2 regions of the Labrys sp. Lb11 genome follow, and region 2 is predicted to be linked to the other one. Evidence: predicted binding sites of a transcription regulator. Region 2 holds the regulator's gene; the other holds the start of a gene.
What was found. The regulator LexA, encoded in region 2, represses DNA repair genes until DNA is damaged. The targets are predictions, from matches to a motif close to TGTTCNNNNTGTGTTCNG.
Positions count from the first base shown of each region.

Region 1: the regulator LexA is predicted to act here: its motif matches at 3,457-3,474, upstream of dinB (DNA polymerase IV).

Region 1 covers NZ_BAAJOT010000001.1:720,668-728,362, reverse strand. The annotation lists gene AC27L4_RS03430 (sensor histidine kinase) at 1-823, shown strand, start outside; gene AC27L4_RS03425 (L,D-transpeptidase) at 789-1,301, opposite strand; gene araD (L-arabinonate dehydratase) at 1,491-3,230, opposite strand; gene dinB (DNA polymerase IV) at 3,519-4,760, shown strand; gene AC27L4_RS03410 (Tex family protein) at 4,870-7,182, shown strand; gene AC27L4_RS03405 (calcium:cation antiporter) at 7,590-7,695, shown strand, end outside.
Region 2 covers NZ_BAAJOT010000005.1:246,549-254,243, forward strand. The annotation lists gene gltA (citrate synthase) at 11-1,303, opposite strand; gene gltX (glutamate--tRNA ligase) at 1,624-3,048, opposite strand; gene AC27L4_RS19795 (ComEC/Rec2 family competence protein) at 3,156-5,447, shown strand; gene lexA (transcriptional repressor LexA) at 5,441-6,157, opposite strand; gene AC27L4_RS19805 (molybdopterin molybdotransferase MoeA) at 6,270-7,493, opposite strand; gene moaC (cyclic pyranopterin monophosphate synthase MoaC) at 7,490-7,695, opposite strand, start outside.

The DNA of each region.
Region 1 (7,695 bases), on a different contig from region 2:
GCTCGGCGGCCTGGGCCGGGCGGCGGCGCAGGCCGAGCGCATCGATATCGACCAGCAGGGCGTGCAACTGCCGGTCGACGGCGTCCCGGCCGAGGTCTCGCCCCTGGTCAAGGCGGTGAACGACGCGCTGCGCCGGCTCGACAGCGGCTATGAGCGGCACCGACGCTTCCTCACCGATGCCGCGCATGAGCTGCGCACGCCGATCGCCATCCTCAACACCCGGATCGCGTCGCTGGCGCCGGGCCCGGAGAAGACCCGCCTGCTCGAGGACACCACCCGTCTATCGGTGCTGACGGGCCAGCTCCTCGATCTCCAGCGTCTCGGCCAGCAGGCCGAGCGGTTCTCGCCGATCGACCTCGTCGCGCTCGCCCGGCGGGTGATCGTCGACCTGGCGCCGCTCGCCTTTGCCGCCGGCTACGACATGACCTTCGACGCCGACGGGGAGACGATCATCGTTGCCGGCGACCAGACCGCGCTGGAGCGTGCCCTGACCAATCTGGTGCAGAACGCTATCGACCATGGCGGCCGCGGCGGCACGATCACGGTGCATGTCGGGCGGGCCGGCACGGTGGAGGTCTGCGACGAGGGCTCCGGCATTCCGCAGGAGGAGCGCGAACGCATCTTCGAGCCGTTCCACCGCCTGCAGCAGGATGGGCGCGGCGTCGGGCTCGGCCTGCACCTGGTGCAGGAGATCATGCGACTGCACGGCGGCAGCGTCACCGCCCATGACAGCCGCTCCGGCGGTGCTTGCCTGAAACTGACCTTCCCGGCGGTGCCGATCGCCGCGGCTACGGCATCACCAGCACCGGCGTCCCGACCCTGACCCGCCGATAGAGGTCGGTGACGTCCTCGTTCAGCATGCGGATGCAGCCATAGCTGGCGAAGCTGCCGACGCTGCGGCGCATCGCCCGGGTTGTGCCGTGGATGGCGTACTGGTCGCCGGCGAGCGTCAGGGCGGCGACGCCCATCGGGTTGCGCGGCGAGCCGCCGGGAATGAGGTCGGGCATGCCGGGATTGTCGCGCTTGACCTCGGCCGGCGGCGACCAGGCCGGATTGACATATTTCCCATCGACATAGGAGGTCCCGCTCCACTGCTTGCCGGCGCGGCCGACACCGACGGGGTAGCGGATGGCCAGCCCCGGATCGGTGACGAAGTAGAGCCGGCGCTGATGGGTGACCACGACGATGGTGCCCGGCCGGACCGAGGGGTCGAACGACACCTCGTCCCGGGCCGCGGCTGCGCCGGCGCAGCCGATCGTCAGGACCGCCGCGAGGGCGACCCGTCCACTCCGTCTCGACATCCCTGCTGGTCCCTTTTGTGGTGACCTTGGCAGGCATCCTGGCACGCAAACCTCACGATCGGGTTTGCAAGCATGGCTTCCAAACGATGAAAGGCCGGCTGCCCTGGAGCGAAGCGCACTTCGGTGGAAGCGCGCCTTGCGTCTTGATGCGATTCCGTCAAATCGCAAGACGCTTTAACGTCTCGCCGTTCAGAAGATGGCGGGCTCGCCGACCGGCGCACCGAAGCTGGTTTCCAGGAAGTCGAAATCGCAACCTTCGTGGGCCTGGCGGATGTGGCGGGTGTACATCCAGCCATAGCCGCGTTCGAAGCGCGGCGGCGGCGGCGCCCAGGCGGCGCGGCGCCGGGCCAGTTCCTCCTCCGGCACGTCGAGCGTGATGGTCCGGGCGGCGACGTCGAGGCTGATCCGGTCGCCCGTCCGCACCAGGGCGAGAGGCCCGCCGACATGGGATTCCGGCGAGACGTGCAGGATGCAGGCCCCGTAGCTGGTGCCGCTCATCCGCGCATCGGAGAGCCGCACCATGTCGCGCACGCCCTGCTTCACCAGCTTCCGGGGGATCGGCAGCATGCCCCATTCCGGCATGCCGGGGCCGCCCTGCGGCCCGGCATTGCGCAGGATCAGCACATGGTCGGCAGTGACGTCGAGGCTCTCGTCGTCGATGGCCGCCTTCATTGCGGGATAGTCGTCGAAGACCAGGGCCGGACCGGAATGGCTGAGGAAACGCGGGTCGCAGGCGCTCGGCTTGATGACGCAGCCCTCCGGCGCAAGGTTGCCGTGCAGCACGGCAAGGGCGCCCTCGGCGTAGACCGGGTTCGACAGCGGCCGGATGACGTCGTCATTGTGGATCTCGGCCGAGGCGATGGCCTCGCCGACGGTGCGGCCGGAGACGGTGAGGGCATCGAGATGGAGATGGCCGCGGATGCGCGACATCAGCCCCGGCAGGCCGCCGGCATAGAAGAAGTCCTCCATCAGATAGGTGTCGCCGCTCGGCCGCACATTGGCGAGCACCGGCACGGAGCGGCTGGCGGCCTCGAAATCGTCGAGCCCGATGTCCTGGCCGGCGCGGCGCGCCTGGGCGATGAGGTGGATGATGGCATTGGTCGAGCAGCCCATGGCCATGGCCACGGCGATGGCGTTGAGGAAGGCCTCGCGCGTCTGGATCCGGTCCGGCGTCAGGTCGTCCCAGACCATCTCGACGATGCGCCGGCCGCATTCGGCGCTCATCCGAATATGGCCGGAATCGGCGGCGGGAATGGAGGAGGCGCCCGGCAGGGTCATACCGATCGCCTCGGCGATGGCGGTCATGGTGCTGGCGGTGCCCATGGTCATGCAAGTGCCGTAGCTGCGGGCGATGCCGGCCTGCATGTTCGACCAGTCGGCCTCGCTGATGGCGCCGGCGCGGCGCTCGTCCCAGTATTTCCATGCGTCGGAGCCCGACCCCAGGGTCCTGCCCTTCCAGTTGCCGCGCAGCATCGGCCCGGCCGGCAGGACGATGGCCGGCAGGCCGGCGCTGGTGGCCCCCATCAGCAGGGCCGGCGTGGTCTTGTCGCAGCCGCCCATCAGCACGACGCCGTCGACCGGGTGGGAGCGGATCAGTTCCTCCACGTCCATGGCCAGGAGGTTGCGGTAGAGCATGGTGGTGGGCTTGACGTATTGCTCGGCCAGCGAGCTCGCCGGCAGCTCGATCGGCAGGCCACCGGCCTGGAGCACGCCCCGCTTCACATCCTCGACGCGGTGCTTGAAATGGGCGTGGCAGGGATTGATGTCCGACCAGGTGTTGAGAATGGCGATGACCGGCCGGCCGCCCCAGTCCTCCGGACCATAGCCCATCTGCATCATGCGGGAGCGGTGGCCGAAGCTGCGCAGATCGTCCGGCGCGAACCAGCGGGCGCTCCTGAGCTCGTCCGGCGTCTTCCTGCTGCGCGTCATGTCCGGCCTCCCTGCGAAGAGCCCTCCGCGCTTCACGCCAGGAAACTGCGCGGGCGGGCACCGGCTGTCACTTCGACATGACGTCACGTACTCATACATCGGCGCATGAGCAACACGTCTGCTCGCAGAACCTCGCGCCGACCGCCGAAGGGAGCCTCGCCGGCTGGCAGCGTGCGCTGCGGCTGCGCTGGAGAACATCGGCGGCAGCTTGACAGTCGTCACCATATGTTCTCTTTATGTTCCGATCACAGAGACCTGCCCGCTGTCGCCGGCGAGGATCGGACGGACATGACGGCCACCATCCTCCACGCCGACCTCGACGCCTTCTATGCGTCCGTCGAGCAGTTGCTGGATCCGTCGCTGCGCGGCAAGCCGATCGCCGTCGGCGGCGGGGTCGTGCTGGCGGCTTCCTACGAGGCGAAGGCTTTCGGCGTGCGCGGCGGCATGCCGGGGCGGCGGGCGCGCGAGCTCTGCCCGCAGCTCGTCTTCGTCCGCGGCCATTTCAGCGAATACCAGCGGCTGGGCGACGCAGCCATCCGGGTCATCGGCGACTTCACGCCGCTGGTCGAGCGCATCTCCATCGACGAGGCCTTCGCCGACGTCGCCGGCTGCACGCATCTGTTCGGTCCGCCGGCCGACATCGCCGGGACGATCCGCCGTCGCGTCCGCGACGAGCTCGGCCTGCCGATCTCCGTCGGCGTGGCGCGCACCAAGCACCTCGCCAAGATCGCCTCGCAGGTGGCGAAGCCGGACGGGCTGGTGGTCGTCGACCCGGCCACCGAGCTCGATTTCCTGCATGACCTGCCGGTCGAGCTGATGTGGGGTGTCGGCCCGGTCGCCAAGGCGCGGCTGGCCGGGATCGGCGTCGAGACCATCGGCCAGCTCGCCGACCTGCCGGGCCGCTCGCTGGAGCGCCTGCTCGGCGCCGCGGCGGGCGAAAAGCTCTCGGCCCTCGCCTGGAACCGCGACCCGCGTGCGATCCGGACACAGTCCCGCTCCCGGTCCGCCGGCGCGCAGTCGGCGCTCGGCCGCAGGCCGGCCGAGGAGCGCGTGTTCCGGCCGGCCTTGCGCCACCTCGCCGACCGGGTCTGCGCCCGGCTGCGGGCGAAGTCGCGCTCAGGCCGGACGGTGACGGTGCGCGTGCGCTTCGCCGACATGCGCTCGGTCTGCCGGTCGACGACGCTCGATGCGCCGATCTCGGCAACCGCCGTGCTCGCCGAGGTGGCCGAAGACCTGGTGCGCGCGGTCCTCGCCCATTGCCCCGGCGAAAGGACGATCTCGCTGCTCGCCATCTCCGTATCGCATCTGGAGAAAGACGCCGCCGTGCAGATGGAATTGCCCTTCGGCCTGGCGGGCGACGAACGGCGGCCGGGCACGCAGCGCGGCAGGGCGCGCTGGCTGGCCGACCGCGCCGTCGACCGCATCCGCGAACGCTTCGGCTGGGACGCCGTCGGCTACGGCTCGGTCGCCCTGGAGCTCAGCCGATCCGTGCCCGACGCGTTCCGTGAGCTGGCGGAGAAGGAGCTGTGACGACCTGCCCGGCCCGCCGCGGGTGTGGAAGGCGGGCGCCGCATCCTGCGGCCGGCTGACAATCGCGCGCCGCCGGGGCATTCTCCGCGCCCCGAATCTGGAGATCGCCATGACCGAAGCCCTGCTCCCCGCCCTGATCGCCGCCGAGATCGCCTGCCGGCCCGAGCAGGCGGCCGCGGCGATCGCCCTCTTGGACGGCGGAGCGACCGTGCCCTTCGTTGCGCGCTACCGCAAGGAAGCGACGGGCGGCCTCGACGACACGCAGTTGCGCAAGCTGGAGGAGCGGCTCGGCTATCTCCGCGAGATGGAGGCCCGGCGCGCCGCCATCCTCGCTTCCATCCGGGAACAGGGCAAGCTCACCGATGAGCTCGGCGGCAAGATCGGCGCCGCGACGACCAAGGCCGAGCTCGAGGACCTCTATCTGCCCTATCGGCAGAAGCGCAAGACCAAGGCGGATACGGCCCGCGAGAACGGCCTGGAGCCGCTGGCCCGCTCGCTCCTCGCCGACCGTGGCCTCGATCCGGCCGAGGCAGCCAAGGCCTTCCTCGGCGAGAAGGTGCCGGACGCCAAGGCCGCCCTCGACGGGGCGCGCGACATCCTGTCGGAGGAGTTCGCCGAGAACGCCGAGCTGGTGGGCAAGGTTCGCGCCCATATGCAGCGCAAGGCGAGGCTGAGGGCTCGCGTCATCGCCGGCAAGGAGGAGGAAGGCGCCAAGTTCTCCGACTATTTCGATCATGCCGAGAGCTGGGCCGACGCGCCCGGGCACCGGGTGCTGGCTCTGCTGCGGGCGCGCGAGGAAGGCGTCATCACCCTCGACCTGGAGGTCGACGAGGACGATCCGTCGCCGGTCAAGCCCATCGAGACCATGATCGCCAACGCCTACGGCATCCGGGCCGCCGGCGGCACCGCCGCCGACGCCTGGCTGATGACCGTGGCCAAATGGACCTGGCGCGTGAAGATCTCGAGCCACGTCTCCATCGACATGATGGCCGCCATCCGCGAGCGGGCCGAGGAGGAAGCGATCCGGGTGTTCGCCCGCAACCTCAAGGATCTCCTGCTCGCCGCCCCGGCCGGCGCCAAGGTCACCATGGGCCTCGATCCCGGCATTCGCACCGGCGTCAAGGTGGCGGTGGTCGACGGCACCGGCAAGCTCATCGACACCGCGACGGTCTACCCGTTCCAGCCCAGGAACGACGTGCGCGGCGCCATGGCTGCGCTCGCCGCGCTGGTCCGCAGGCACGGGGTCCAGTTGATCGCCATCGGCAACGGCACCGCCAGCCGCGAGACCGACCGGCTGGTCCAGGCCCTGCTGGCCGAGCTGCCGGCGCCGAAGCCGGCGAAGATCGTCGTGTCCGAGGCCGGCGCTTCGGTCTACTCGGCCTCGGAGATCGCCGCGGCCGAGATGCCGCAGCTCGATGTGTCGCTGCGCGGCGCCGTCTCCATCGCCCGGCGGCTGCAGGACCCGCTGGCCGAACTGGTCAAGATCGAGCCCAAGGCCGTGGGCGTCGGCCAGTACCAGCACGATGTCAGCCAGCACAAGCTCGCCCGCGCCCTCGACGCCGTCGTCGAGGACGCCGTGACGGCGGTGGGCGTCGATCTCAACACCGCCTCCCCGGCCCTGCTCGCCCGCGTCTCAGGCCTCGGCGGCTCGCTCGCCGATGCGATCGTCGTCCACCGCAACGAGAAGGGCGCCTTCCGCAGGCGGCGCGACCTGCTCGCCGTGCCGCGGCTCGGGCCGAAGACCTTCGAGCAATGCGCCGGCTTCCTGCGCATCAACGACGGCGACGAGCCGCTGGACGCCTCGGCCGTCCACCCGGAGGCCTATCCCGTGGCCAAGCGCATCGTCGAAGCCTGCGGGCGCGACGTCCGCAGCCTGATGGGCGACACGGCCGCACTGCGCAAGCTCAGCCCGGCCCGCTTCGTCGACGAGCGCTTCGGCCTGCCGACCGTCAGGGACATCATCGCCGAGCTGGAAAAGCCCGGCCGCGACCCGCGCCCGCAGTTCAAGACCGCCACCTTCGCCGAGGGCATCGAGGAGATCGGCGACCTCAAGCCCGGCCTCAGCCTGCAGGGCGTGGTGACCAACGTCGCCGCCTTCGGCGCCTTCGTCGACATCGGCGTCCACCAGGACGGGCTGGTGCACATCTCCGAGCTGGCCGACAGGCGGGTGAAGGAGGCTTCCGAGGTGGTGAAGGTCGGCGACGTCGTCACCGTCCGCGTCATCGACGTCGACGTGAAGCGCAAGCGCATCGCCCTGTCGATGCGCAAGGAGGGCGGCCGCCGGCCGGGCGAGAGCATCGGCTCGCGCGGCGCCGACGCCAAGGGCGGCCAGCGTCCGCCGCCGGGCAAGGACCGCGGCGGCAGCGGCACGACGCAGGGCGCTCTCGGCGCGGCGCTGGCGGAAGCGATGCGCCGCAAATGATGCCGGCCGCCTCCCGGGGCGGCGCGTCACGGGAATGGTCGCCGGGTGCTTGAAGGCTCGGCGACCGGCGCGGCGCCTCTGGCCCTCGGCGGGCAGGATGCGGTAGGACTATCGCCATGATCGCGGCGCCGCCTGCGCGGGGCCATTGCCTGGGGATTGATGCGTGCGGCTGCGGACCGACGACGGCGTTGTCGAGCCTCCCGTCCTTCGGGCTTACGCCGATTTGAGGCGCAGGCGACACGCCTGGCGATGGTCGTCGATCCCGCCGCCTCGACATGGCCACATCGTCCCTTCATGAACCACCCCTCCTCCGATCGGACCGGCCCATGTCCCACAATCATCATGCCAGCGTGCCGTCCTGGTCGTGGCTCGTGCCGGCAGGCGCCGGCCTCGTCATCGCCCTGAAGATGACCGGCATCGCCTCGGACGGGTCGGCGGCGCTGCTGATCGTCGCCACGCTGTTTCTCGGCGGCGCGGTCTTCGCCTCGGTCCACCACGCGGAAATCCTGGCGG
Region 2 (7,695 bases):
CCCCGGCTGCTCAGCGCCGCTGCGCCATCGAGGTATAGTCGCGCCGGGCGGCACCGGTGTAGAGCTGCCGCGGCCGGCCGATCTTCTGGCTCGGATCCTCGATCATCTCCTTCCACTGGGCGATCCAGCCCACGGTGCGCGCCAGCGCGAACAGCACCGTGAACATCGAGGTCGGGAAGCCCATGGCCTTGAGGGTGATGCCCGAATAGAAGTCGATGTTCGGATAGAGTTTCTTCTCGATGAAATACTCGTCGTGCAGGGCAATCCGCTCCAGCTCGATCGCCACCTCCAGCAGCGGATCGTCCTTGTTGCCGAGCTCGTTCAGCACCTCATGCGTGGTCTTCTGCATGATCTTGGCGCGCGGATCGTAGTTCTTGTAGACGCGGTGGCCGAATCCCATCAGGCGGAACGGGTCGTTCTTGTCCTTGGCCTTGGCGATATAGTGCGGGATGCGGTCGACGCTGCCGATTTCCTGCAGCATCTTGAGGGCAGCCTCGTTCGCTCCGCCATGCGCCGGACCCCACAGGCAGGCGATGCCGGCGGCGATGCAGGCGAAGGGATTGGCGCCGGAGGAACCGGCGAGGCGCACCGTCGAAGTGGAGGCGTTCTGCTCGTGGTCGGCGTGCAGGATGAAGATGCGGTCGAGCGCACGGGCCAGGATCGGGTTCGGCCGATATTCCTCGCAGGGCACGGAGAAGCACATGCGCAGGAAATTGGAGGGATAGTCGAGATCGTTCTTCGGATACACGAAGGGCTGGCCGATCGAATATTTGTAGGCCATGGCCGCGATCGTCGGCATCTTGGCGATCAGGCGCATGGAGGAGATCATGCGCTGGTGCGGGTCGGCGATGTCGGTGGAGTCGTGATAGAAGGCCGACAGCGCGCCGACCGAAGCCACCATCACCGCCATCGGATGGGCGTCGCGGCGGAAGCCCTGGAAGAAGCGGGCCATCTGCTCGTGCACCATGGTGTGGCGCGTGACGCGGTAGTCGAAATCGGCCTTCTGCGCCGCAGTCGGCAACTCGCCGTAGAGCAGGAGATAGCAGGTCTCCAGGAAATCGCCGTGCTCGGCCAGTTGCTCGATGGGGTAGCCGCGATACAGCAGCACGCCCTCGTCGCCGTCGATATAGGTGATCTGCGACTCGCAGCTCGCCGTCGAGGTGAAGCCGGGGTCGTAGGTGAACATCCCCGAGTTCTTGTAGAGCGGCGCGATGTCGACGACCGAGGGGCCGATGGACCCTGATCGGGTCGGGAGCGAGATGGATTTGTCGCCAATCGTCAACGTCGCAGAATCGCTGCTCATGCTCGTCTCCTGTGTTCGGAAACCGGCCGACGCGCCGAAACCCGGTGCTGGCTCGGCACCGCTTGCGCGGTCCCGCGTCCGTCGTTCGCCCGGAGTCGGTAGCCCATTTGCTGCATTGCCGCAACAACGCCGGGTCCGTACCTGCCTTTGCGGATCGGATTTCCAAACGACGCCGGGCGGGCGCGTTCGGAGTCCCATGCCGGCCGACAGACATGAACCACGACCTGCGGAGAATTCACTCCATGACGACGCTGCGACCGGATTTGTTCCGGTCGCAGCTCAGGTCCGGCAGATGGATCGCCCACTTGCCCGGAGAGGTCTCAGGCTGGGGTCTGATCCTTCAGCCTGGCCAGGCTCTCCTCGCGCCCCAGCACGGCCAGGACGTCGAACACCGGTGGCGAGGTGGCGCGGCCGGTGAGCGCGGCACGCAGGGGCTGGGCGATCTGCCCGAGCTTCAGGCCGGTCTCTTCGGCCAGGGCCCGCACCGCAGCCTCGGCCGCCGGGCCGGTCCAGTCCGCCAGCGCCTCGAGCCGTGCCGTGGCCAGGCCGAGCGTCGCCCGCGCTTCCTCGCTCAGCAGGGCCCGCGCCTTGTCGTCCAGCGGCAGCGGCCGGCTGGCGAACAGGAAGTTCGCGCCGTCCAGCAGCTCGATCAGCGTCTTGGCGCGTTCCTTCAGTCCCGGCATGGCGGCCAGCAGCTTCGCCCGCATGGCCGGATCGAGCTTGGCGGCCAGGTCCGCTCCCTCGGGGATATGCGGCAGCAGCTTGTCGATCGCGTCCATCAACTCGGCGTCCGAGGCCGCGCGCATGTAATGGCCGTTGAGGTTCTCCAGCTTCTTGAAGTCGAAGCGTGCCGCCGACCGGCCGATCGCCGTCGTGTCGAAGGCGGAGATCATCTCCTCGGTGGAGAAGATCTCCTGGTCGCCATGGCTCCAGGACAGACGGACGAGATAGTTGCGCATGGCCGAGGGCAGGTAGCCCATGGCGCGATAGGCATCGACCCCGAGCGCGCCATGGCGCTTGGAGAGCTTGGCCCCGTCGGGGCCGTGGATCAGGGGAATATGCGCCATGCGCGGCACGTCCCAGTCCATGGCCTCGTAGATCTGCTTCTGCCGGGCGGCGTTTGTGAGGTGGTCGTCGCCGCGGATGATATGGGTGACCCCCATGTCGTGATCGTCCACCACCACCGCCAGCATGTAGGTCGGGGTGCCGTCCGAGCGCAGAAGCACCAGATCGTCGAGGTCCTTGTTGGCCCAGGTGACGCGGCCCTGCACGTCGTCGTCGATGACGGTCTCGCCCTCCTGCGGTGCGCGCAGGCGGATCACCGGCTTCACGCCGGCGGGCGCCGTCGCCGGGTCGCGGTCGCGCCAGCGCCCGTCATAGCGCGGCGGGCGGCCTTCCTTGCGGGCGAGCTCGCGCATCTCCTCCAGCTCCTGCTGGGTGGCATAGCAGTAATAGGCACAGCCCTTGGCCAGCATCGCCTCCGCCACCTCGCGATGGCGCGCGGCCCGGGCGTACTGGAAGATCGGATCGCCGTCCCAGTCCAGGCCGAGCCAGGAGAGGCCGTCGATGATGGCATCGATCGCCGCCTCGGTGGACCGCTCCCGATCGGTGTCCTCGATGCGCAGCAGCATCTTGCCGCCCTTCGCCTTGGCGTAGAGCCAGTTGAACAGCGCCGTGCGGCCGCCGCCGATATGCAGGAAGCCGGTGGGGGAGGGAGCGAAGCGGGTGACGACGGGCGGAGACATGTCTGAGCGGATTCTCTTGTGGCGCAGCCTTGGCGACCGGGCGGAGAAGGCAATAGGCTGCGGCGTTTAGCACAGCGTTGTGCTCGGCGGTAGCGTTGGAGCTGCCTTTGGCGGGACGTGGGCGGGCGGGGGAACGTGTCGAGGTCGCCGGGGTCCGGCCGCGCCGCCGGAATGCGGCGTCGCCGGGCCTCGAGGCTGTGCAGCGGTGCTGGCTCGCGGCCTGCGATCGGCTGCGCGCGGCCCTGGCCTTCGAGAACGAATGTCTCGATCTCGCCCTCGTCGTGCCGGTCTTCCTCGGGCTCGGCGTCATCACCTATTTCGCTGCGCCGGAGGAGCCGGGCCTTGCCGGGCCCGCCCTTCTCGGTGCCGCCGCCCTCGCCGGAGCCTGGATCGCCAGCGGCCGGCGCTGGCTCCATGTCGGCCTGGTCTGTGTCGCCGCTGCGGCCCTGGGTTTCTCGGCCGCCAAGCTGCGCACGCTCAGTCTGGAAGCGCCGCAACTGCGCAGGTCCATGACGGCCGTGGTCACCGGAGCGGTGCTGTCGGTCGAGCGGCGCGCCAGCGGTTCGGCCCGCCTCGTGCTACGCCCGGCAAGCATCGACGGCCTCGCGCCGGCCGACGTGCCGGCGCTGGTCCGCCTGACCGTGCGCAGCGTCGGCGACATATCGCCGGGCGACAGCGTCAGCGTGAAAGCCCTGCTGCGGCCGCCGCCGCCTCCGACCGTGCCCGGCGGCTACGACTTCGCCCGCGACGCCTATTTCGACGGCATCGGCGCCGTCGGCTTTGCCGCGGGCAAGCTCCAGCCGGCCCCTCGGCCCGTGACGATGTCCTGGAGCGAGCGCTTCGCCGCCGGCCTCGATCGGTCCCGCAACGCCCTGACCGATCGCATCGTCGCGGTGATCCCCGGCGAAAACGGCGCCGTCGCCGCCTCGCAGGTGACCGGCAAGCGCGGCCTCATCCCCGAGGACGCCAATGCCGCCCTGCGGGCTGCCGGGCTCTACCATGTCGTCTCGATCTCCGGCCTGCATATGGCCCTGTTCGCCGGCGGCCTGTTCTGGCTGATCCGGGCGCTGCTCGCCCTGTCGTCCCGCATCGCCCTCACCATGCCCCTCAAAGCGCTGGCGGCCATGCTGTCACTGGCGCCGGCCGCCGCCTACACGCTGTTTTCCGGAGCAGAGGTCGCGACCGTGCGCGCCTTCGTCATGACGGCGATCGTGCTGATGGCGGTGGCCCTTGGCCGCAGTGCCGTCACGCGGCGCAATGTCGGGCTCGCCGCCGCCTTCGTGCTGCTGACAACCCCCGAACAGCTGCTGGGGCCGAGCTTCCAGATGTCGTTCGGCGCGGTGGCGATGATGGTGGCCTGGTATGACAGGCCGCGCCGGCCGGGTGCGCGGCCTCCGGCCACGGCCATGGGGCGGATGCTGTCGCGGCTGGGCATCGTCGTCGTCGGCCTCGCCGTCACCACCATCATTGCCTCCCTGGCGACGGCACCGTTCTCGGCCTTCCATTTCCACCGGCTGACGCTGCAGTCCCTGGCGTCGAACTTCATGGCGACGCCGATCGTGTCGCTCCTGATCATGCCTCTGGCCCTGCTGGCGCTGGCGGCCGAGCCCTTCGGCTATGGTGCGCCGCTCTGGTCGGCCATGGGCGTGGCGGTCGGCTGGTTCATGGCCATCGCCCGCATGGTCGCGTCCTGGCCTGGCTCTGAGATCGTCACGCCGCAATTCTCGGCCGCCGCCCTGGCCGCGTTCTCCGCCGGAATCGTGCTGCTGGCCATCCTGCGCACGCGTCTCGCCCTGGTCGCCATGTTGCCGCTGGCGGCCGGCAGCGCCCTGGCCACGATCGACGCACGTCCCGTCGCCATCATCGGCGCCAACGGCTATGCCGCGCTGGTGCGCGACGGTGCGACCCTGTCGACGATCGGCAGCCGGCGCGACGCCTTCAATCAGCGCGAATGGCTGCTGGCCTTGGGTGACGGCCGCAACCTGGAAGACCCGACGCTGACGGCGGCTGTGCGCTGCGACAAGGAGGGTTGCTCGGCGCCTCTGGGCAAGGGACGGTTCCTGGTGCTCGACCGCACCGTCAACGCCATCGAGGAGGATTGCGGCCGGGTCGCCATCCTGGTCTCGCCCCTGCCGGTCCCGGCGCGCTGCAAGGCTGCGGGGCTGGTGCTGGACCGGACATCCATCCGCGCCGCCGGTTCCCTCGCCATCTATGACGACGGCCCGACGCCGGACACCGGCGAGCCGCGCTGGCGCATCGTCACGGCGCGTGAGGCCGGCGGCGACAGGCCCTGGGCGCCGGCTCCCCCGCGCCCCAAGCCGCCGCCTGATACGCAGGAGGAGAAAAGCGAAGCTGCCCCCGACGAGGCGCCTGCCCGGGACGAGGCCTTGCCTCAGTAGCGGCGGAACAAACCGACCAGCTTGCCCTGGATGCGCACGCGGTCGGGGCCGAAGATGCGGGTCTCATACGCCGGGTTGGCGGCCTCCAGCGCGATCGAGGCGCCGCGACGGCGCAAGCGCTTGAGGGTGGCTTCCTCGTCATCGATCAGCGCCACCACGATATCGCCGGTCTCGGCATTGTCCTGGCGCCGGATCAGCACCGTGTCGTTGTCGAAGATACCGGCCTCGATCATCGAATCGCCACGGACCTCCAGGGCGAAATGCTCGCCCGCCGACAGCATCTCCGGCGGCACGCTGATCGTATGGCTCTTGCTCTGGATCGCCGAGACCGGCGTGCCGGCAGCGATCCGGCCCATCACCGGGATCATCACCGAACGCGCGGCGTCCTCGTCCAGGGCCGGCGGGGGAGCGGCTCGCACCCGCCCGAGATTGCCTTCGATGACATTGGGCCGGAAGCCGCGCGGGGCCGACACTGTGGTGAGGCCCGGTACCGAGGATTCGGGCAGCTTCACGACCTCCAACGCCCGTGCCCGGTTGGGCAGGCGGCGGATGAAGCCGCGCTCCTCCAGCGCCATGATCAGACGATGAATGCCGGACTTGGAGCGAAGATCGAGCGCGTCCTTCATTTCGTCGAAGGAGGGGGGAACGCCCTGCTCCTTCAGCCGCTCGTGGATGAAGCGCAGCAATTCGTGTTGTTTCTTCGTCAGCATGGGCGTTCCCGGCGCGGAGGCAGCGAATCAACTGGTGAATCGCCAAACAAACCATGAACAGTGCTACATGTTCGCACTGTGTTCCGCAACCATGAACTTCCGGTAAAGACGATCAGTAGCCGGCGGCGCGAAGATCGATGATCTCGCAGGCATCGCCGGCATGTGCCGCAGCGGCATGGGGCGGCCGGATGGCGAGGCAGTCGGAGCCGGCGAGCACGGCAACCATGGACGAATCCTGCACGGCCGATGGTGTCACCATCGGCAGGTTCGTCGCTGCGTCAAGCGTGAAGGTCGCACGCAGATAGTCTTCGCGCAGATCGTTGGCCGGCCAGTCCACGGCGAAACGGGCCGGACGACGCGGCAATGTCCGGTCGGCGCGGCCGGCGAGGGCACGGATCAGCGGCGTCAGGAACAGCACGCCGCAGACGATCGCCGAGACCGGATTGCCGGGAAGGCCGAGGATGCGCATGGCGCCGAGGCTGCCGTGCATCATCGGCTTGCCCGGCCGCATGGCGATCTTCCAGAAGCCGAGCTGCATGCCTTCGCGGGTGAGGGCGGCCTGCACGAGGTCGCGGTCGCCGACCGAGGCGCCGCCGATGGTGACGAGCACGTCGGCCCCGGCGTCGCGTGCGCGCCGGATCGCCGCCTCGATCTCCGCCAGGCTGTCGCCGGCAATGCCGAGGTCGATCACCGCCGCGCCCTCGGCTTCCGCCATCGCGGCCAGGGCGAAATTGTTGGAGGCGACGATCTGATGCGGGCCGACGCTGGTGCCGGGCAGGACCAGTTCGTCACCGGTGGCGAGGATGGCGACGCGGGGCCTGCGATGGACCGGAACGGTTGCGTGACCGGTGGCGGCGGCGAGCGCCAGATCGCGCGGGCCGAGGCGGGTGCCGGCGACCAGCGCCGTGTCGCCGTCGCGGAAATCGAGGCCGCGGCGGCGAATGTTCTGGCCGGGCCTGGCCGCGGCGGTCAGCGTGACGGTATCGCCCTCGCGCCGCGTGTTTTCCTGGATCAGCACGGTGTCCGCGTCGGCGGGCACCGGGGCGCCGGTGAAGATGCGCACGGTTTCGCCAGGGCCGAACGTACCGGCGAAGGCGTGGCCGGCCGCGCTCTCGCCGACGACCTTCAGCCGCGCCCCGGCCGCCGCATCCGCCGCCCGCAGCGCATAGCCGTCCATGGCGGAGGCGTCGAAGCCGGGCTGGGTGCGCCGCGACGCCAGCGGCTCGGCCAGGACCCGGCCGCGCGCCTGCGGCAGCGGCGCCGGCTCGGCCGGCAGCGCCGATACGCCGTCCAGGACCTGCGCCAGCGCGGCCGAGACCGCGAGAAGTTCCGTCATGCCTCTGCCCGCCATTCGCCCGACTTGCCGCCGTGTTTCTCCAGGAGGCGGATGCCCTCGATCCGCATGCCGCGGTCGACTGCCTTGATCATGTCGTAGATGGTCAGGCAAGCCACGGAGACGGCGGTCAGCGCCTCCATCTCGACACCGGTCTGGCCGGCCACCTTGACGCTGGCGGTGACGCGCAAGCCGGGCAGATCCG